DNA from 4 places in the Vreelandella aquamarina genome. Region 2 is predicted to be linked to each of the others. Evidence: predicted binding sites of a transcription regulator. Region 2 holds the regulator's gene; each other region holds the start of a gene.
The links. Region 2 encodes sigma-54, which starts transcription at its own class of promoters, with help from an activator protein. Its sites were predicted from a motif close to TGGCACNNNNNTTGCTNT; they were not measured.
Positions count from the first base shown of each region.

Region 1: the regulator sigma-54 is predicted to act here: its motif matches at 1,836-1,853, upstream of CTT34_RS17165 (amino acid ABC transporter substrate-binding protein).
Region 3: the regulator sigma-54 is predicted to act here: its motif matches at 1,316-1,333, upstream of CTT34_RS12495 (HAD-IIB family hydrolase).
Region 4: the regulator sigma-54 is predicted to act here: its motif matches at 3,388-3,405, upstream of glnA (glutamate--ammonia ligase).

Region 1 covers NZ_CP024621.1:3,638,190-3,643,339, forward strand. Annotated here, with positions in the region: gene speE (polyamine aminopropyltransferase) at 1-583, shown strand, start outside; gene CTT34_RS17160 (amino acid ABC transporter substrate-binding protein) at 672-1,697, shown strand; gene CTT34_RS17165 (amino acid ABC transporter substrate-binding protein) at 1,912-2,937, shown strand; gene CTT34_RS17170 (amino acid ABC transporter permease) at 3,022-4,212, shown strand; gene CTT34_RS17175 (amino acid ABC transporter permease) at 4,233-5,150, shown strand, end outside.
Region 2 covers NZ_CP024621.1:2,380,117-2,385,266, forward strand. Annotated here, with positions in the region: gene lptB (LPS export ABC transporter ATP-binding protein) at 1-299, shown strand, start outside; gene CTT34_RS11575 (RNA polymerase factor sigma-54) at 405-1,820, shown strand; gene hpf (ribosome hibernation-promoting factor, HPF/YfiA family) at 1,918-2,226, shown strand; partial or broken gene ptsN (PTS IIA-like nitrogen regulatory protein PtsN) at 2,231-2,697, shown strand; gene rapZ (RNase adapter RapZ) at 2,755-3,675, shown strand; gene CTT34_RS11595 (HPr family phosphocarrier protein) at 3,717-3,986, shown strand; gene pmbA (metalloprotease PmbA) at 4,005-5,150, opposite strand, start outside.
Region 3 covers NZ_CP024621.1:2,598,830-2,603,979, reverse strand. Annotated here, with positions in the region: gene CTT34_RS12500 (OmpA family protein) at 1-1,013, shown strand, start outside; gene CTT34_RS12495 (HAD-IIB family hydrolase) at 1,394-2,344, shown strand; gene CTT34_RS12490 (glycosyltransferase family protein) at 2,363-3,583, shown strand; gene CTT34_RS12485 (methyl-accepting chemotaxis protein) at 3,636-5,150, opposite strand, start outside.
Region 4 covers NZ_CP024621.1:224,975-230,124, forward strand. Annotated here, with positions in the region: gene CTT34_RS01125 (diguanylate cyclase domain-containing protein) at 1-406, shown strand, start outside; gene CTT34_RS01130 (alpha/beta hydrolase) at 355-1,266, opposite strand; gene CTT34_RS01135 (acyltransferase family protein) at 1,419-2,444, shown strand; gene CTT34_RS01140 (glycosyltransferase family protein) at 2,499-3,092, opposite strand; gene glnA (glutamate--ammonia ligase) at 3,649-5,055, shown strand.

The DNA.
Region 1 (5,150 bases), 1.3 Mb from region 2:
CGGCACGCTGAAAGAAGTGCTGCGCCATCCGGGCGTTGAAAAAGTCACTCAGATCGACATCGATGAAGAAGTGACCAAAGCCTCCGAGCGCTTTTTCCCGTCGCTGGTGGAAGCCAACGGCGACCCCCGCGCCGAGCTGCTGTTTGCTGACGGCGTGAAATGGGTAGATGACGCCGCCGACGAAAGCATCGATGTGCTGATCATCGACTCCACCGACCCGGTAGGCCCTGCCGAAGGCCTGTTCAAAACCGACTTTTTGAAGCGCTGCCACCGCATTCTGAAAAGCGGCGGCGTCATGGTTCAGCAGAGTGAGTCACCGCTGTACCACAGCGGCTCGATTATCCGCGAACTGCGTAACGACATGCGCGAAGCTGGCTTTGATAGCGTGGCCACCCTGCCCTTCCCCCAGCCGGTCTACCCTTCCGGCTGGTGGAGCGTGACGCTAGCAGGCAAAAGCACCAACGTTGAAAGCTTCCGTGAAGAGGCTGCCGCCAGCCACGAAATGCCGCTACAGTACTACACAGTAGATGCCCACCGTGGTGCCCTGGCGCTGCCGCCCTTTATGCGTAAAGCCTTCGCATAACTTCGCGGTAACGTCATGCATCAGGCCGGGCTCTGCCCGGCCTTTTTTATGCGCAAGTGTTGCTGCGCTCGACGTTAAGGAATAACAAATGAACACCACGCGTTGGTTAGGATTGGGAATCACTCTATTAGCCCCGGCCCTCTGGGTACCTGCCACGGCCATGGCCGATACCCTTGAGGCCATTCAAGAGCGCGACAGCGTGCGCTGCGGTGTTAATGCGGCCCAGCCCGGCTTTTCATCGTTAGACGATAATGACCAATACCGCGGCCTGGACACCGACGTGTGTCGCGCTATTGCCGCCGCTGCGCTGGGCGATGCTAGCAAGGTCAATTTCGTGCCGTTAGATTCAGTGGAACGCTTTGCCGCGCTGCAGTCTGGCGAGGTGGACGTACTCTCCCGCACCACCACCTGGACCTCCAGCCGCGACACCACGCTGGGGATGAACTTCACTGGCGTCAGCTATTACGACGGCCAGGCGTTTATGGTGGCCAGCGACCTCGGCGTACAGAGCGCCAAAGAGCTGGATGGGGCCGCTGTTTGCACCCAGTCAGGCACCACCAGCGAGCTCAATCTTTCCGACTACTTCCGCATTAACAACATGACCTATGATGCGGTGGTGTTTGATTCACCTGAGCAGTCGATTGCTGGGTTTGAAGCCGGCCGCTGCGACGTATTGAGCTCGGATGCCTCGCAGCTCTACGCCCAGCGCATTCAACTGGCCGACCCCAATATGGCCGTAGTATTGCCCGAAATTATCTCCAAAAAGCCGCTAGGCCCCGCCGTGCGCCAAGGCGATGACCAGTGGTTCAACATCGTGAAGTGGTCGCTGTTTGCCATGCTGAACGCTGAAGAGCTGGGCGTCAGCCAAGCCAATGTGGATGAACAGTTAAGCTCAGAAAATTCCGATGTGATGCGCCTGCTGGGGCAAGACGGCGACTTTGGCGAAGCCATGGGCCTACAATCAGATTGGGCTTACCAAATCGTCAAACAGGTCGGTAACTACGCGGACATCTATGACCGCAACGTGGGCGCGGACTCTGATTTCAACATTGCCCGTGGTCTGAATGCCCTGTGGAAGGATGGTGGGATTCAGTACGCGCCGCCCATTCGCTAGCGCGCTCGGTCACTCGCCAGCGGCTGCGCACCAAAAAGGCGCAATGCGTAGCCGCTGGCGCACTTTTTTGCACCAAGACCTTCGTTAAATTCGCTGATTTTACGTTGAAAAGCGCTGAATTTGCCGACATATCTTTTTTGGCACCTTCCTTGCTAGCTTTTAGTGATGCATCACCATGCATAACGACACTAAAATCGAGGAAGGGGAACACAACATGATCAATAAGAAACACCTGGTACTTCTGGCCTCTGCAGGCGCGATCACTCTTGCGGGCGTTGCCACCGCCCAAGCCGATACGCTGGAAGATACCCGCGAGCGTGGTGCCGTTCAGTGTGGCGTGAGCGACGGCTTACCAGGTTTTTCCGCCCCGGACGATAACGGCAACTGGCAGGGCCTGGACGTTGACGTCTGTCGCGCCGTCGCCGCTGCGGTACTGGGCGACGCGGATGCCGTCAACTACATCTCGTTGAACGCCGTCGAGCGTTTCACCGCGCTGCAGTCTGGCGAAGTGGATATTCTTTCTCGTAACACCACCTGGACCACTACCCGTGACACTACCCTGGGCCTAAATTTCACCGGCGTTAACTTCTACGACGGCCAGGGCTTCATGGTATCTCGCGACCTCGGTATTACCAGCGCGGCCGAGCTGGATGGCGCAGCGATCTGTATCCAATCCGGTACCACCACCGAGCTGAACCTAGCGGACTACTTCCGTGCCAACGGAATGGAGTTCGACCCCATCGTTTTCGATACCTCTGAGCAAACCGTCGGTGGCTTCCAGGCAGGCCGCTGTGACGTTCTGACGTCTGACACCTCTCAGCTGGCGGCCCTGCGCATTCAGCTCGACGACCCGGCGGGCGCCATGATTCTGCCGGATGTCATCTCGAAAGAGCCGCTGGGTCCGGTCGTGCGTCAGGGTGACGATCTGTGGTTCAACATCGTGAAGTGGTCGCTATTCGCTATGATCAACGGTGAAGAGTACGGCGTCACCAGCGAAAACGCTGAAGAGATGCTCAGCTCCGAGAACCCGGACGTGGCGCGTCTGCTCGGCCAGGACGGTAACTACGGTGAAGGCATGGGTCTCGAAGCCGACTGGGCTTACAACATCCTGAGCCAAGTGGGTAACTACGGTGAAAGCTTCGAGCGCAACGTAGGTATGGGTTCACCGCTGGAAATCGAACGTGGTGTCAACGCCCTGTGGAACCAAGGCGGCTTCCAGTACGCACCGCCGATTCGCTAAGCGTCTCGCTTGACCCCGGCCCGCCACCCCTTTGGGTCCTGGCGGGCCATTTGATTGACCTTCCGTATCGCGGAGACGCCACCCATGTCCGTAAGACCTAACGCTCGCCCCGTTGGCCAAAAGCCACCGTTCTGGCGAGACCGCGCCAAACGTGCGCTCATCTTCCAATGTCTGCTGATTGCCGCTGTCATCGCCTTTCTGTTCTATATCGTCGGCAACGTGCAAGACAACCTTTCCTCTCGGGGTATCACCACAGGCTTTGGCTTCCTGAGTAATACCGCCGGCTTTGGGATCGTACAGAGTCTGATCGACTACTCCTCCCAAAGCACCTATGGCCGCACCTTTTTCGTTGGCCTATTGAATACGCTGCTGGTGGGCGGGCTAGGCGTGATTGCCGCCACCCTCATTGGCTTCATTGTCGGTATCGCCCGTTTATCGCCCAACTGGCTGATCGCCAAACTGGCGGCGGCGTATATCGAAACGTTTCGTAATATCCCGCTGCTGCTGCAGATCTTCTTTTGGTACTTTGCCGTGCTGCGGGCGCTCCCCAGCGCGAGGGAAAGCCTGGCATTTGGCGAAGCCGTGTTCCTTAACGTGCGCGGGCTTTACCTGCCTGAGCCGCTGTTCGAATCAGGCTTTGGGCTGATTCCTGTCACCTTCGTGGTCGCCATCTCAGCCAGTATCGCGCTGGTGATTTGGGCGAAGCGCCGTCAGGAGGCCACGGGGCAGCGCATTCCCGCGTACTGGATCTCCTTTGCGCTGATCTTTGGCCTGCCGCTGCTGGTCATGTTCGTCACTGGCGTGCCTATCACCTGGGAAATGCCCGAGCTGCGCGGCTTTAACTTCCGCGGCGGCATCACGGTGATTCCCGAGTTCCTGGCGCTATGGTTTGCGCTATCGATCTATACGGCGTCGTTCATTGCCGAGATCGTGCGCTCCGGCATTCAGGCCATTTCTCATGGCCAAACCGAAGCGGCTCAAGCCCTGAGCCTGCCGCGTAACCTAGTGCTGCGCCTGGTGGTCATTCCTCAGGCGCTACGAGTCATCATTCCCCCGCTCACCAGCCAATATTTGAACCTGATCAAAAACTCGTCGCTGGCTACGGCCATTGGCTATCCGGACCTCGTATCGGTGTTTGCAGGGACCACGCTGAACCAGACAGGCCAAGCCATCGAGGTCATTGCCATGACCATGGCGGTCTACCTGACGATCAGCCTGCTGGTGTCCATGTTCATGAACTGGTTCAACGCCCGTGTGGCGCTGGTTGAACGCTAGGCTGAGGCGAGGAGCCACACATGATTCATAATCAAACCATGATCGAGCAGCGACCGGCGCCCAGCAGCTCCGTGGGCGCCATTGCTTGGCTGCGCACCAACTTGTTCAACGGCCCGATCAATACGATCTTCACGTTGATTGGCCTCTACATTCTCTATCTGCTGGTGGTACCCACCGTGCAGTGGGCGTTCATCAACGCCGACTGGGTCGGCACCACCCGCGACGACTGCTCACGGGAAGGGGCCTGCTGGGTCTTTATCAACGCCCGTTTGACCCAGTTCATCTATGGCCTCTACCCCAGCGAAGAGATCTGGCGCGCCAATATCGTGTTCGCCATGTTCTTTACCCTAATCGGCTGGCTGGCGATTCCCAAACTGCCTTTCAAACGCTGGGTGGCCATTTTTGCGCTGGTCGTTTTCCCGGTGTTGTCGTTCATACTGCTCTACGGCGGCTACTTCGACCTTCCCCAGGTGCCGACGCACCGCTGGGGTGGCCTGATGCTGACACTGCTGCTGGCCACGGTGGGCATGGTGGGCGCGCTGCCGATCGGTATTGTGCTGGCCTTGGGGCGACGCTCCAACATGCCGATCGTCAAAAGTTTCTGCGTGGTGTTTATCGAGTTCTGGCGAGGAGTGCCGCTGATCACCGTGCTGTTCATGGCCTCGGTAATGCTGCCGCTGTTCCTGCCTTCCGAGATGAACGTAGACCGCCTGGTGCGGGCGCTGATCGGTTTGACGCTGTTCCAAAGCGCCTACATGGCCGAGGTCATCCGCGGTGGGTTGCAAGCCATTCCCAAGGGCCAAGAGGAGGCGGCGGCTGCCCTCGGCATGACCTACTGGAAGCGCATGGGGCTGATCATTCTTCCCCAGGCGCTGAAGATGATGATCCCAGGTATCGTGAACACCTTCATTTCGCTGTTCAAAGACACCACTCTGGTC
Region 2 (5,150 bases):
GCCGCCGAGTGGAGATCGCTCGCTCACTCGCTACCGAGCCCGCATTCATTCTGCTCGACGAGCCGTTTGCCGGGGTCGACCCTATTTCAGTGGGTGAAATCAAAACCATCATCCGCGCACTGAAAAAACGCCACATCGGCGTCTTGATCACTGACCATAACGTGCGCGAAACCCTGGATATTTGTGACATTGCCTACATCGTTGGCGACGGCCATATCATCGCCAGTGGAAACGCCCAGGAGATTCTCAATAACCAGAAGGTTCGTGATGTCTATCTAGGCGCAGACTTCCGCCTCTAAACACTGGACTGACCAAACTTTTCTTTTAGTGGCATGCTTATTGCACTTGCACAGAGCCATAACTCGCTCTAGGGTGGAGCTTTCTGATTAACGAGTGGTTCTCAGATGGTCATGAAAGCTTCTCTCCAATTGCGTATCGGCACACAGCTGACCATGACACCTCAGCTGCAGCAGGCCATTGCCCTGCTACAGCTCTCCACGCTGGACCTCCGTCAAGAAATTCAGCAAGCGCTGGACGCTAACCCCATGCTCGAACAAGAGGATGAGTTTGGCGAACAGGCTGTTAGCGAGCCTCAAGAGGCCGAGTGGTCGGACAGCATTCCCAACGAACTCTCCGTAGACAGCGACTGGTCGGACACCTACCAAGACATGGGTAGCTTGGGCGGTAGCAGCGAAGGACCCGACTTCGAGCGCCAAGCCGCAGGCCAAAGCCTTCATGGCCATCTGTTATGGCAATTGGCCATGACCGACTTCTCTCCCCGCGACTATGCCATTGCCGAAAGCCTGATCGATGCACTGGATGCCAACGGCTATCTCACTCAACCGCTCAACGACATCCGCGAAGGCCTCAAGGCGCAAGGCCACGACAGCCTGAGCCAGCGTGAAGTAGAAAACACCCTGTTGCGCTTACAACAGTTCGAGCCCACCGGCGTGTTTGCCCGTGACCTGCGCGAGTGCCTAATGCTTCAGCTGGCCGCGCTGCCTGAAGACACCCCGCTACTGATGCCCGCAAAACGCTTGGTGCGTCAGTTTCTCGAAGCCTTGGGCAAAGACGATTTACGGCTACTCAAGCGCCGCCTGAGCCTGGATGACGAGCAGTTGGACGACGTCATCCGTTTAATTCGCAGCCTTGACCCACGCCCAGGCAGCGCCTACGGCGTGACCGACGACAGCTATATCACGCCCGATTTGGTCGTGCGCCATGACAACGAGGGCTGGCACTTAGAGCTCAACCCGGAGGCGCTGCCGCGCCTGCGTATCCAGCCCGATTACGCCAGTTTGATCAAACGTGCCGACAAGAGCCAAGACAACCAGTTCTTGAAAGAGCACCTCCAAGAAGCTCGCTGGCTGATCAAAAGCCTTTCCAGCCGTAATGACACGCTTCTGCGAGTAGGTCGTGAAATCATCGCCCGCCAGATCGGCTTTCTAGAGCACGGCGAAGAGGCCATGAAACCGCTGATCCTGGCCGACATCGCCGAGGCCGTGGAGATGCACGAGTCCACGATCTCCCGCGTGACGACGCAGAAATTCATACATACGCCACGAGGCGTGTTCGAGTTGAAGTACTTCTTCTCGAGCCAAGTCAGCGGCCACGATGGCGGCGATAGCCACTCCAGCACCGCCATCCGTGCACGGATCAAAAAACTGATACAAGAGGAGCCGTCGGGTAAACCGCTCTCCGATAGTCGCCTGGTGACCCTCCTTGAGGAGGGAGGCATCAGCGTTGCCCGGCGTACGGTGGCGAAATATCGCGAGTCGATGGGTATTCCCTCGTCCAGTGAGCGCCGCCGTTTACGCTAGTTAAACGGTAGAGCGTGACAAACTCGACGCAGGGGCTTTGCAATAGCGCAAAAAGGGTTACAATCGAAGTACAGCCCGATGGATAAGGAGCACGTCAATGCAAGTAAACATCACTGGTCATCACGTTGAACTGACTGACGCCTTGCGTGACTACGTTAACGAAAAGCTGGAACGCGTCGAACGCCACTACGACAACATCACCACGGTGCAAGTGACCTTATCTGTCGAGAAGGAACGCCAGCAGGCAGCCTGTACGCTGCATGCCGCCGGTGCCGACCTTCATGCCGAAGCCCTCGATAACGACATGTATGCCGCTATCGATGCGCTCGCAGACAAAATCGATCGTCAACTCGTTAAACACAAGGAAAAAGCACAAGCTCGCGCCCAGGGCGCAGGCGTGCGTTAACTCAATGACGTTGGAAACCATCCTCCCCCGGAGCGCGTACTCTACGACGTGCCCGGGGGCAGCAAAAAACGGGTGCTGGAGTTTTTCAGCACCTTCATCGCCCAAAACACACCCAGCCTCGATAGCCAAGAAGTGTTTAGCCGCCTGATTGGACGCGAGCGTCTCGGCAGCACGGGAATTGGCAACGGCGTTGCCATCCCCCACGCACGTAGCCCGCACTGTAGCTCGCCCATCGCTGGCTTTTTGAAACTTGCCGAGCCGGTCGATTTCGATGCCATCGATGGCGACCCAGTCGATCTAGTGTTCGTGTTGCTCGTACCCGAAGAGGCGGACGACACGCATCTCGCTCTGCTTGGGCAAGTCGCGACGATCATGAACGATGCGAATACCCGTCAACAGTTACGCAAAGCCAGCAGTCAAAAAGAGTTATTGACCCTGATGACGGCCAAGATACGCGAACAGGCCGCGTAAGATACTCACACGTCCATCACTGTTTATTTCCTACGCTCATACGCCAAGAGAGACGCTATGCAACTGGTGATCATTAGCGGCCGTTCGGGGTCCGGTAAATCTATCGCCTTACAAGCGCTGGAGGATCTTGGCTATTATGCGATCGATAACTTACCTGCCATGCTGCTGGGCTCGCTGATCGATGAGCTACGCGCTCAAGGCGAACGCACCCGTATTGCCGTTAGCATCGATGCGCGCAACCTCCCCATCGCGCTGGAGCGTCTGCCAGCGCTGTTGGAAGAGCTACGCCAGCGAGACATTCGTTTTCAGGTGATCTATCTAACCACGGACGCACGCATTCTGCTGGAGCGCTACTCCGCCACTCGTCGTCGCCACCCCCTCACTCGCGACAGCGAAATGACGCTGGAAGAGGCGATCAACAAAGAGGAGGAGACGCTACATGAAATACGCGATCTCGCCGATTTATTGATCGATACGTCTCGGCTCTCCGTCCACGATTTGCGCCGCCGCATTACCGATCAAGTGGCCCACCAGCGCCAGCATCAGCTCACGCTCACCTTTGAGTCCTTCGGCTATAAACGCGGCGTTCCGCTGGATGCGGATTTGGTCTTCGACGTACGCTGTCTGCCCAACCCATACTGGGACCCTACCCTTCGGCAATATACTGGCCGCGATGCCAATATCGTCGCTTTCTTGAGCGGTTACCCGGTAGTGGAAGCCATGGCCAGCGATATTCAGGCTTGGCTGGAGAAGTGGTTACCGGCCTACCAAAACAGCCAACGTAGCTACATGACCGTAGCTATCGGCTGCACGGGCGGCCAGCACCGCTCCGTCTACATGGTGGAGCAGCTCGCCCAGCGGCTCGTTAAGCAGACCGGAGAAGTGCAGTTGAGACATCGCGAACTGGGGCTGCAGTACACGCTGAGCGAAGAGCCCGTGGCGCCAAGCCCCACCACCGCGACCACCCGTACGCCCTAAGCCTTTTTATTCAAAGACCCACTCGGCAAAAAGGAACCAGAGTGCCCGAAAGAACGTTAACCCTTACCAACCAGCGCGGCCTCCATGCCCGCGCGGCCACCAAATTGGTTCAGTGTGGCCAGCAGTTTTCTGCCAGCATCCACGTATACAAGCAGCAGCAAAAAGCCGATGCCGCTAATATCATGTCGCTGCTGATGCTCGCGGCGCCCTGCGGCACCGAGCTCACTGTAGCTGCGGAAGGGGAAGACGCCGAACAAGCGCTCGATGCCATCGAAGCGCTGTTCGACGCGCGGTTTGACGAAGACCAGTAACCGACTCCGCGTCAACGATTAGCTGCCAGCGACGGTCATCGCATCCACAAGCCAACTGCCCGTGTGAATGCTGCCACGGGTATCCGTGTCATCGCCCACAGCGCTTAGTCCTGCAAACATCTTGTTCAGGTTACCGGCGATCGTGAACTCCTCGATTGGGTACTGAACCTCACCGTTTTCGATCCAAAAACCCGCCGCGCCTCGCGAGTAATCACCGGTCACCCCATTCACCCCCTGGCCCATGAGTTCGGTGACCCAGATACCGCGCCCCATCTGTTTCAAGAGCTCGGCACGCGGTGTCAAAGGAGCCAGCAAGCGTAGGTTACGTGCGCCGCCTGCATTGCCTGTCGAGTGCATGCCTAAACGCCGTGCGCTGTAGGCAGAGAGCATGTAGCTGGCGACCTGCCCCTGATCGATGAAACGATTATTGCGGGTTTGCACCCCCTCGGCATCGAATGGCGAACTCGCCGTCGCCCCCACTTCCATGGGTCGCTCTTCCAATCCAAACCACTCGGGAAAAAGCGGTGTCCCCAGGCGGTCGCATAGAAAGGAGGCTTCGCGGTAAAGCGCTCCGCCTGCCAAAGCACCCATAAGATGACCGATCAGGCCGCTGGCCAGCGTCGGGTCGAACAGCACCGGAAAGGTACCGGTCGGCGGTCGACGCGCGCCCAGTCGCCGTAGCGTACGCGCTGCGGCCTCTTGCCCCACGTCTTCGGGCTGGCGTAAATGGAGCGGATTCCGTGCCGCCGTATAGTCATAATCACGCTGCATGCCTTGGTCATCCTGAGCGATCAGCATGCAGGAGAGCGAGTGATTGCTGCCTTTCTGAGTCCCCAGAAAGCCGTGGCTATTGGCATAAACGCGCACGCCCTCGCCACTTGAAAGCGATGCCCCTTCCGACTGATGGATCCCCTCGACGCGGCGACCTGCCTGCTCACAGCGCAGCGCCAAATCGATGGCCTCCTCCGTCGAGAGCGCCCAAGGGTGATGCACTTTTAGATCGGGGAGATCGGTGGCCATTAACGCTGCCTCTGCCAGACCGGCGGCGGGGTCTTCGCCCGTATAGCGGGCAATCGCCAGCGCCTTTTCTACCGTGGCACGAATCGAGGCGCTGCTGGCATCGGTAGAAGACGCACTTCCCTTCCGTTTGCCCACGTAAAGCGT
Region 3 (5,150 bases), 220 kb from region 2:
ACGATAGCAACAGCGGCTGGATGATCAGCTATATCGATATTATGACGCTGCTGGTCGCCCTATTCGTCATCATTATTGCGGCTGCCGGGGTCACAAGCCCCGACTGGACCCCCGATGACGCGGAAGTGGACACGAGCACAGGCCTGGCGACACCGCTGGAAGTGCCGCTGCCTGCCTTACTGGATGAGCGTCGCCCACCGCGCTCCCCAATGCCAGTGGTGGTGCCTGGTGAGCTCAGCCCCATGGCGATCAGCGCCGCCTTGGGCGTGGCAGGGCTGCCCCCGCGAGCCGAGGTGGTGCCCAGCGTGCCGCCGTTACTGGCGCTGCCGGAAGAGGCGGTGAACTCTGCATCACCATCAGAGCCTACGCGGGTAGCGTCGCTCATCGACACCCTGCAAGCCGCGTTGGCGTCTGCGCCTTCGTCGTCAACGACGAGGCTGCCCACGCCTCTGGTGCGGGAAGAGGATCCGCCAGCGCCGCTTCCCTTAGCGGATTACATGGTACTTCTCACGGATCGCCCCCCCGTGAATGTACAAGAGGTCAGCGACGAGGCCATCAGTAGCGCTCTAGCACTCACGGAAAACTTGGCCGAGCGGGTAGAGGCGTCCCCCTATTTGCCCAACTTGGAGGGTGTCGAAGTCTCCCGGGTGGCCGAAGGGATCAGCCTACGCGTGCAGGACAGGCTGCTTTTCCCCTCGGCGACGGCAGAGCTGACACAAGGCGGCTCATCGCTGGTAGGTAGCCTGCTGGAGACGATTCAGCGCTATGACGGTGAAGTGTGGGTTGAGGGCCACTCCGATAGCCAGACCATTAATACCCCAGAGTTCTCCTCGAACTGGGCGCTCTCTAGCGCCCGTGCGATTGCCATTGTCGAAGCCTTGGAAGCGGCCGGTGTTGCGCCTGAGCGGCTGCGGGCCGTGGGGCTTGCGGCGACGCAGCCGTTGGAAGATAACAGCACGGCAGAAGGGCGGGCACGCAATCGCCGCGTCGAGGTAGTGATTCACGTGGAGTAGCAGTGTGGTCAAAAAAAGCCCGCCGGGGGAGGCGGGCATGAAAGGGCTTGGCTCACTGCAGCCCACTGACATCAGGTGAGGGGGTGTACAAGGTTGTCAGTGGGTACAATTCGAGTATAGCTATTTGTGAGCGTTTGCCAAGGCTTTGTGCAACTTTTTTGCAGATGTCTTCCGGGGCCGTTTTATTACGAGCCTCTTCCCGCACTGTACTGGTGCACTTTAGGTGCCCTGTTTTGGTGCTTACCGTCGTTATGGCACCGTGATTTTTTTCAAGCGTTTGATTTTTATTATCTAAATGCTATTGGCATGCATTCTGCTTTATTGCTTATCTAAGAACGACGTCCGCGTAACGGCTTTCAAGAACGCAATAAGGTGGTGTCATGACCGAACACACCCGCACGACAGCCGCCCACTCTGAGGGGGCGAGCCTTACCCAGCAGCCGCCAGGAAGCCCCGACCCGGCCCTTCAGCCGCGCTTGGTGGTCACCGACTTAGATGGGTCGCTGCTCGATCACCACAGTTACGACTTCTCTCCTGCCGCGCCTTGGTTGGCGCGCCTAAAACAGCTGGGCGTGCCCGTGATCCCGGTCACCAGTAAAACCCGCGCCGAGCTGATCTCCCTGCGTGAAGCACTAGGCCTGACGGCGACGCCGTTCGTGGCGGAAAACGGCGCTGTGATTGGCCTGCCTCCGGGCTGGTGTCACGCCCGGTTAGATCGCCCTGGCAGCGGGCTGGACGGCGTTGTCGTGAAACACACCGGTGTGGACGTGGGGTTTATCCGTGCACGGCTGAACGTCTGGCGCAAGCGTTTGGGCGTGCGCTTTACCCGGATGAGCGAACTGGATATGGCGGCTGTGATGTCGCTCACCGGTTTAGACGAAACCCGCGCCAAAGCGGCCCGGCAGCGTGAAGGCAGCGAGCCGCTTATTTGGGAAGACGACGAGGCTGCGCTGGCCAATTTCCGGTTAGCGCTGAAAGGCGATGGCTTGATGCTCACCCAAGGCGGACGCTTTTGGCATGTGATGGGGAAAGCCTCGGATAAGGGCAGCGCCGTTGATTGGCTCATCAAACGCTTTACCGCGTTGCGTGGCCGTGAGCCGCTCTCATTAGGACTAGGTGACGGCCCGAACGATATATCCATGCTCGATGCCGTTGATCGGGCCGTCGTGATCAAAGGGTGCCACGACTTGACCGTCACGCCGACGAATACAGCGCTATATCGCACTCAGGAAACCGGGCCGACAGGCTGGGCCGAGGGGGTGGCCCACTGGTGGGGGCGAGACGACCGCCGATTAGCGTCGGCACCTACCCAAGCGTCCGTTACGGCCTAATCAACGAGGGATCAGCGTATGAGTGATTTTCATCAGAATGGCGTCATTACCGATTTCCACAACCTCACTCGCCGTCCGGTGGAGGCGCTAGAGCAGGAGCTAGGCCAGTTTGCCAAGCGTCGTCCGATGGGGTTGATACTCCCGTCGCTATTTTCCGAGTTGGAAGGCCCAGCGCTTTCGGCCATTGTCGATGAGCTGGTGAAAGTGCCTTATCTCAATGAGATTGTGATCGGCCTGGACCGGGCAGACCGTGAGCAATTCCTATATGCCCGCGAATTCTTCTCTCGTCTTCCCCAGCACACCCGCATTCTATGGAACGATGGTCCACGCCTGCGTGAGCTAGACGCCGAGCTGGAAAGCCACGGTTTAGGGGCCTTAGAGCCCGGCAAAGGGCGCAACGTGTGGTATTGCGCAGGATACGTGCTGGCCTCTGGCCGCTCGTCGGTGGTTGGCCTGCATGACTGCGATATTCTGACCTATGACCGTAGCCTGCTGGCGCGGCTCATGTATCCCGTGGCTCACCCACGGTTCAATTACAGTTTCTGCAAAGGCTATTACCCCCGCATTGCCGAAGGAAAGCTCAACGGCCGGGTGTCTCGGCTGATGGTGACGCCGCTACTGCGAGCGCTCAAAACCGTATGCGGGCCGCTGCCCTATTTGGACTACTTGGATAGCTTCCGTTATCCGCTCTCGGGAGAGTTTGCGATGCGCAGCGATGTGCTGGAGGGCATTCGTATCCCCGCTGACTGGGGCCTGGAGATTGGGGTGTTGTCTGAACTGCAGCGTAACTATTCACACCGCCAGCTCTGTCAGGTCGATATTGCCGATGCCTACGACCACAAGCATCAGCCCGTTAGCGAGGATGATGCCAACGGCGGCCTGAATCGCATGAGTCTGGATATCGCCAAAGCGCTGTACCGCAAGCTGGCCACCCAAGGCGTGAGCTTCAGCAGTGAAGATTTCCGCACGCTAAAAGCGACATACTACCGTTTAGCGCTCGATTTGATCGAAGCCTATGATCACGACGCCACCATGAATGGCCTGAGTTTGGATCGCCACTGTGAAGAGCAGGCGGTAGAGCTGTTTGCCAGCAACCTGCTGGAAGCAGGCAACTTATTCTTAGATAACCCTCGCGAACGGCCGTTCATTCCTAGCTGGAACCGCGTACAGGCTGCGGTGCCCGACATCCTGGCGCGAATGCACGAAGCAGTAGAGTTGGATAACCAGGGCAAGGTGTAGCTGGGAAATAAGGTGAGCAAGCCCCCGCCTGGTTGGGCGGGGGCTATGACTATTAGAAGTCGCTGAAGGAAGAGGGTTGGGCTGCGGGCGCGGCAATGGCAGGCTGGTGGGTTTCTTTGTTCAACTTGAAGTTAGTCACCAAGTGGCGAAGCTGGGTGCTTAGCTGCGCTAGCTGCTGGGTCGCGTGGTTGCTCTGCTGTACCAGTCCCGCGTTTTGCTGGGTCATTTGATCCATCTGCGTCACGGCCTGGTTGACCTGCTCGATACCGCTGCTCTGCTCGATGGTGGCTGCCGAGATTTCCTGTACCAGCGTACTGAGCTGCTGAATATCGGCGACCACACCGGTAATCATCTCACCCGTGTTTTTGACTTGGCGGCTGCCTTCGACCACCTGCGCATCCGCGTTTTCAATCAATCCTTTGATCTCTTGGGCGGCGGACGCCGAGCGGCTGGCCAGCTGGCGCACTTCATTGGCGACGACGGCAAAACCACGGCCTTGCTCGCCTGCGCGGGCCGCTTCCACCGAGGCGTTCAGCGCCAGAATATTGGTCTGAAAAGCGATGGCATCAATGGTATTCACGATGCTGCTCATTTGCGTCGCGCTGTTGTTGATGTTCTCCATTGTGTGAATCACTGACGCCATAGCGTCGCTACCGCGTTGGGCGCTTTCAGCGGTTTTGGTGGCCAGGGTGCGGGCATGGTCAGCGTGGTCGGCGTTCTGTTTCACCGTGGCCGTTAATTGCTCCATGCTGGAGGCGGTTTCTGCCAAGGAGGCCGCCTGCTCTTCAGTTCGGGTGGAGAGCTCTTCGTTGACGCCGACGATCTGCTCCACGCCATGATTCACCTGATCGGCACCGTGGTGAATGTCGCTGATGGTGCCTGCCAACGTCTCGCGCATGCGATTAATGTCATACAGCAAGCTGTGCTGATCCTTGGCGGAGAGCGTGGCGGCTTGGGTAAGATCACCATCGGCAATATGGCGTACCACCGTGGCTGCATAGCGCGGGTCGCCGCCTAGACGACGGGCAACGTCACGAATGACCCAGCCCATTAGCAGCGTCACCGGCACGCCAATCACTAATAAAATGATCGCTGAGCGAATCAGGCCGGTAATGAAGGCGGCATTGATGTCGTCGACATAGACGCCGGCGGCCAATGACCAACCCCACTCTGGCAGGTGTGCGACATAGCTCACTTTGGGCACTTGGTCATCCCCGCTGATGCGGCGCGAGTAGTAGTCCACATGACCGCCACCGGCTTGGGCAACGTCCAAGAAGGCAGCGTACAGCCGCATGCCGCTGGCATCTTGATAAGCGCTCATATCCTCGCCTCGTGGGCGATTAGGGTGCGACACGATCGCCAAGTCGTTATCGAAGGCAAACACATACTCGCCTTCGCCAAAGCGGACGCTTGCAATGTTGTCGATGGCTCGCTGCTGCGCTTCGTCTTCCGTCAATTCGCCGCGCTCGGCGCGCGCCTGTAGCGCTTCCAACTGTCCATGGATGCTGCTCACAATATGCTGAATGCTATCGCGACGTTCACTTTCGATGGTTTGGCGGTTCTCCCA
Region 4 (5,150 bases), 1.7 Mb from region 2:
CAAGCCGGTGAATGACCGCTGGGGACACGGTGTGGGGGATCAATTGCTGAAAGATGTTGCCCAGCGTATGCGATGTCGGCTGCGCGGCACGGATATGGTGGGGCGGATTGGCGGTGATGAGTTTGTGGCGCTGTTGGGCGGCCCGGTCATGGAAGAGGAGGCGCTGGCCGTCGCCAACCAGCTCTGCCGTGCGCTGGCCGAGCCGTTTGCTCTGACGGTGGGCGACGTGCGCGTCTCCGCCAGTATCGGCGTGGCGCTCTTTCCGCAGCATGCCCGGGATGAAGCCTCCTTGGTTCACTGTGCGGATCAGGCGATGTACCACGCCAAAGCCCAAGGTCGCAATCGCGCGGTTCTCTACTCCGCTGGCGCCTCGGATAGGGCCGTTTGCGGCGAGCCGACGTACTGAAACATGAACGTCAGTGCTGCGGGCAGGCTGGCTCGCCAAACACGCCAGGTATGGCCACCGGGATACAGGTCGAGCCGCACCGCGCCGGGCTGTATACGCTCCATGGCCTGACGAAGCTGGCGGGCATGGAACTCGGCATCGTACACATCGCTGCGACCAGCGCTGATATAGAGCGGCACCGGGGGTGTGTCGCTTCGTTCGGCTTCCGGGCGCGGCGTCACGCGCAGTCGGTAGCTTTCCAAATGGGCAGTGTAATTGAGCCGCTCCCAGAGCGTCTGATCGAACGCCCCTTGCGCGTTCAAAAACGCCGGATGCCGGTGGGCTGACGAATTCTCAGGCGGGGCGGGAACGTAGCTGGCAGGGCTGAGGGCGGCCGCAGCGGCGAACAGCTCCGGCCGTTCGAGGGCGAAGTTGACGGCTCCATACCCTCCGGCCGAGAGTCCGGCGACGCCGCGCTGCTGGCGTGTCGTGCCGACATGATAGGTTGCCTCGATATGCGGCATCAGGTCGTTGAAAAAGGCGCTGCGGGCGGCTTCGTTATATCCGTCGACCCACCAGCTGCGGCTGCCGGGCATCACGAATACGGCCGGGGGCACATGTCCCGCGTCGATCAACCGGTCGGCGGTTTTGGGAAGGTTCCCCTTGGTGGCCCAGTCGAGCTCGTTACCAAACGAGCCATGCAGTAGATACACCACCGGATAGGGCATCGAGGCGTGTGGATCATAATCGTCCGGTAAATAGACCGTGTACGGATAGTCGTACCCTAGGGTGGGCGAGAAGAACTGTTCACGGTACACGTCGCCAGCCAGGGTCGCGCCGCTGAGCATCAGCCCGCTCATCACGCCGATCGTCGTGCTCATCCAGCGGATAAAGCGAGCGAGGGAAAAGTGTCTGCGCACGAAGCCTCCAGGAATTTACCGTCGGTTAAAGGGTCGGACAGCGGTGTAACCCGGCCTGTTCATTGCCGTAAGCCCATACATCAGCTTAGCAGCGGTGGTTTGGTGGAGGTTCGATGCAAAAAATCGAGGAGATCTATTGGCTGCGCGCTTACGGCTGTGTCGCCGTCTTTCTATTCCATTGGCTTGATCATATCAACCAGCGTGTGGATAACGTCGCCACGGACCTGATGCGCATACCGCTGGTGCTGGGCACACCGGTCTTCCTGTTCATTTCGGTCTTCGTCTTTGCCGTTCGATACGATCAACAGGTGCCGCCAGGCTTTCTGCTGCAGCGGGTGAAGTACGTCATGTTGCCCTATGTGGTGTACGGAAGTATCTACTCCACGGCCCTGTGGTGGCAGCTGGCGGGAAGCGAGAACGCCGTGGGGTTTTGGGAAAATGCCAAAGTCTATTTTCTTTACGCCGAGTGGCATGGCTACTTTTTGATTATCGCCATGCAGTTCTATGCGGCGTACTGGGCGTACACGCGCTGGCGGCTATGGCGCTATCACCCGGTACCGTGGCTGGTGGCTGCCTGCTGGGTGAGCATGGCGTATTGGGGCTTGGCCTATGCCTTCGAGATCGAGCCGCCGGGCTACTTGCTCTGGGTGGCACCGCTGGGCTGGGTGTATCTGTTTTTTTTGGCCCTGGTTCTGGTGCGTTACTACCCGTTAACGCCCTCGGCTACGCTGGTCGAGCGGCCCGTATGGCTGCAACTCCTTTCCCAACCGCGTTGGCTTTTCCTGTTCGTCGGCGTAATCGTGCTGGCCACGTTCGAGCATTGGCTGGCGTTCTCGTCGAAGGAAGTCTGGGTCATTCCCTTCTTCGTGCTGTTCACCCTGGCGCTGATGCGTGGCTTGAAAGGACGCAGAGCGCCTGGCTGGGTGCGCTATATCAATGCTTACTCGTTTGGTATTTATCTGGCGCATCCGATGTTTTTCACGCTCACCGATACGTTCGTGGGCGTGACGACACTGCCGCTGGTGGTTTACGCGGTGCTGCTCATCGTCGTAGGCAGCGTTGGCTCTATTTTGCTCAACAAAGCGGCCAATACCACGACGATGGGGGCCATGCTGTTGGGTAAGCGGTTGAAGGTATGAGTGCAGGGTAGGGTAGGTGACAGGGCGGGCATCGATGCGCGGAACCAGAAAAGGCTAGGGCGAGGTGGATGACTGGCTGTTTGGTGAGCCACGGGCCAACCCCAACGATTCGCCGCTCAAGGTTTTAAGCCGGGTCGGGCAAGCGTAAAGGCGCTGTAAAAAATCGAGCAGGGCTGGCTCATCCAGCTCGGGATCGAAGCCACCAATGCGCTCCAACCAGGCGCGCCGAATGGCAATGTAGGGCGGTACGGACACGGCCGTACTGAGAAAGTGCAGCAGCAATCGCTCCGAAAACCGGGGCGTAGCCGCGTTGATGAGCAGTGCATCCATCGCCGTGTTGAGCTGCGGATAGAGCAGGTACCAAAGCTGTGCCGCCATGGGTTCTTTATGCAGCGCAATCAGCAGCCACTCTGCTTGACTGATATAAGCCGCTTGATTGAGGCGCGCGCCGAGCATTTGCGAGGGGGTTACCAGACAGTGGGCATGATAACGCTGTTCGAGGGCGGTGAGCCGCTCGTCCGCCTGCGCGCAGGTGACGATGATCGGCATCACATGGTCGGCCAGGCCGGACTGGCGAATGGAGCGCAAGTGGCGCGGTAGCAAAGCTCCTGTCACTGAAGCGTCTACGATAAAGCAAACCGTACCCATGCACGCGGCTTCCTTTTGTTATGAAGCGTCTCCGATTGTAATTTATTGTAGATGTGGGTTTCTTTGCGTAGCAAGAGAAACTTTTTTAACAACAGGGAGGTGCAAGTGCCTCTCCTCTAACCAATTTGGTGCGTTCTGTGGCTTGAATGCACTATTTTTGTGCATATGAGACACGAGATGCCCTTTCCGTACGAAGCGTGACGATGTGTTGCCACATTAAGACGCAGACGTTTAGTGATTTTTCGTATTTAAAAACAATGGCTTGTTATTTTTTATGGCCATTATGGTGCAGGGTTGGCATGCTCTGTGCTTATGAATCATAGATAGTTTCATCAGCGGCTATTGAAGCGTAGGCAGACGCCTCCAGGCGTGCTACAACGATAGCCGGTCTGAAATGATCGCTGGGCGGTTTGTTATCCATCGTCAGACAAACGTTAAGCGAACAAAAAAGACAAACGCGCCACATGCAATTGCGTGTTGAACGATTTGTTGAATAACACTTTTATCGATAGCTTACAGTTACACGCTTTAAGCCACGCTCATACCGGAGGACACTATGTCAGCCAAGACTCTCGCGCTAATCGAAGAACATGATGTTAAGTGGGTAGATCTGCGTTTCACCGACACGCGCGGTAAAGAGCAGCACGTCACCGTACCGGCACGTGACGTGAACGAAGAGTTTTTTGAAAATGGCCAGATGTTCGATGGCTCTTCCATCAACGGTTGGAAGGGCATCAACGAGTCTGACATGATCCTGCGTCCGGAAGACGGCACCGGTTTCTTGGACCCCTTCACCGAAGACGCTACCCTGATTCTGCGTTGCGACATCATCGAGCCGGCGACCATGCAGGGCTACGATCGCGACCCGCGCTCCATCGCTAAGCGTGCCGAAGCGTACCTGCAGTCTACCGGTCTGGGCGACACGGCCTTCTTCGGTCCGGAGCCGGAATTCTTCATCTTCGACGAAGTACACTGGAAAGCCGACATCCAAGGTGCCATGTACAAAATCACCTCTGATGAAGGTGCATGGGCGACCAGTAACCAAGTCGAAGGTGGCAATCTGGGCCACCGTCCCCGCGTGAAAGGCGGCTACTTCCCGGTTCCCCCGGTCGATAGCTTCCACGATATCCGTGGCGCGATGTGTAATACCCTGGAAGCGATCGGTCAGACCGTCGAAGTTCACCACCACGAAGTAGCTAACGCGGGTCAGAACGAAATCGGCGTTAAATTCAACACGCTGGTGAAGAAAGCTGACGAAGTTCAGGAAATGAAGTACGTGATCCACAACGTGGCACACGCTTACGGCAAAACCGCTACCTTCATGCCGAAGCCGCTGGTAGGCGACAACGGTTCAGGTATGCACGTACACCAGTCGTTCTGGAAAGATGGCCAAAACCAGTTCGCGGGTGACGAGTACGCGGGCCTGTCTGAAATGGCGCTGTACTACATCGGTGGTATCATCAAGCACGCTCGTGCCCTGAACGCCTTCACCAACGCTTCTACCAACTCGTACAAGCGTCTGGTGCCGGGCTTCGAAGCACCGGTCATGCTGGCCTACAGTGCCCGTAACCGTTCTGCTTCTATCCGTATTCCGTACACCGCTAGCCCGAAAGGCAAGCGTGTAGAGACTCGCTTCCCTGATCCGACTGCCAACCCCTACTTGGCGTTTGCAGCGATGCTGATGGCGGGTATCGACGGTATCAAGAACAAGATCCATCCTGGCGATGCCATGGATAAGAACCTGTACGACCTGCCGCCGGAAGAAGGCAAGTCCGTACCGACCGTTGCTAACAGCCTGGATCAAGCGCTGGAAGCACTCGATGCTGACCGTGCGTTCCTGACCGAAGGTGGCGTGTTCACCGACGACATGATCGATGCCTATATCGAACTGAAGATGGAAGACGTCGAGCGTATCCGCATGACGACTCACCCGATCGAGTTCGACATGTACTACTCTTGTTAAGAACGGTCTTTAATGACGGTGCTAAAATCACCCTTGCGGTGTGATTAGCCAGAAAACCCCGCCTCGGCGGGGTTTTTTTATGGAAGCGAATACGC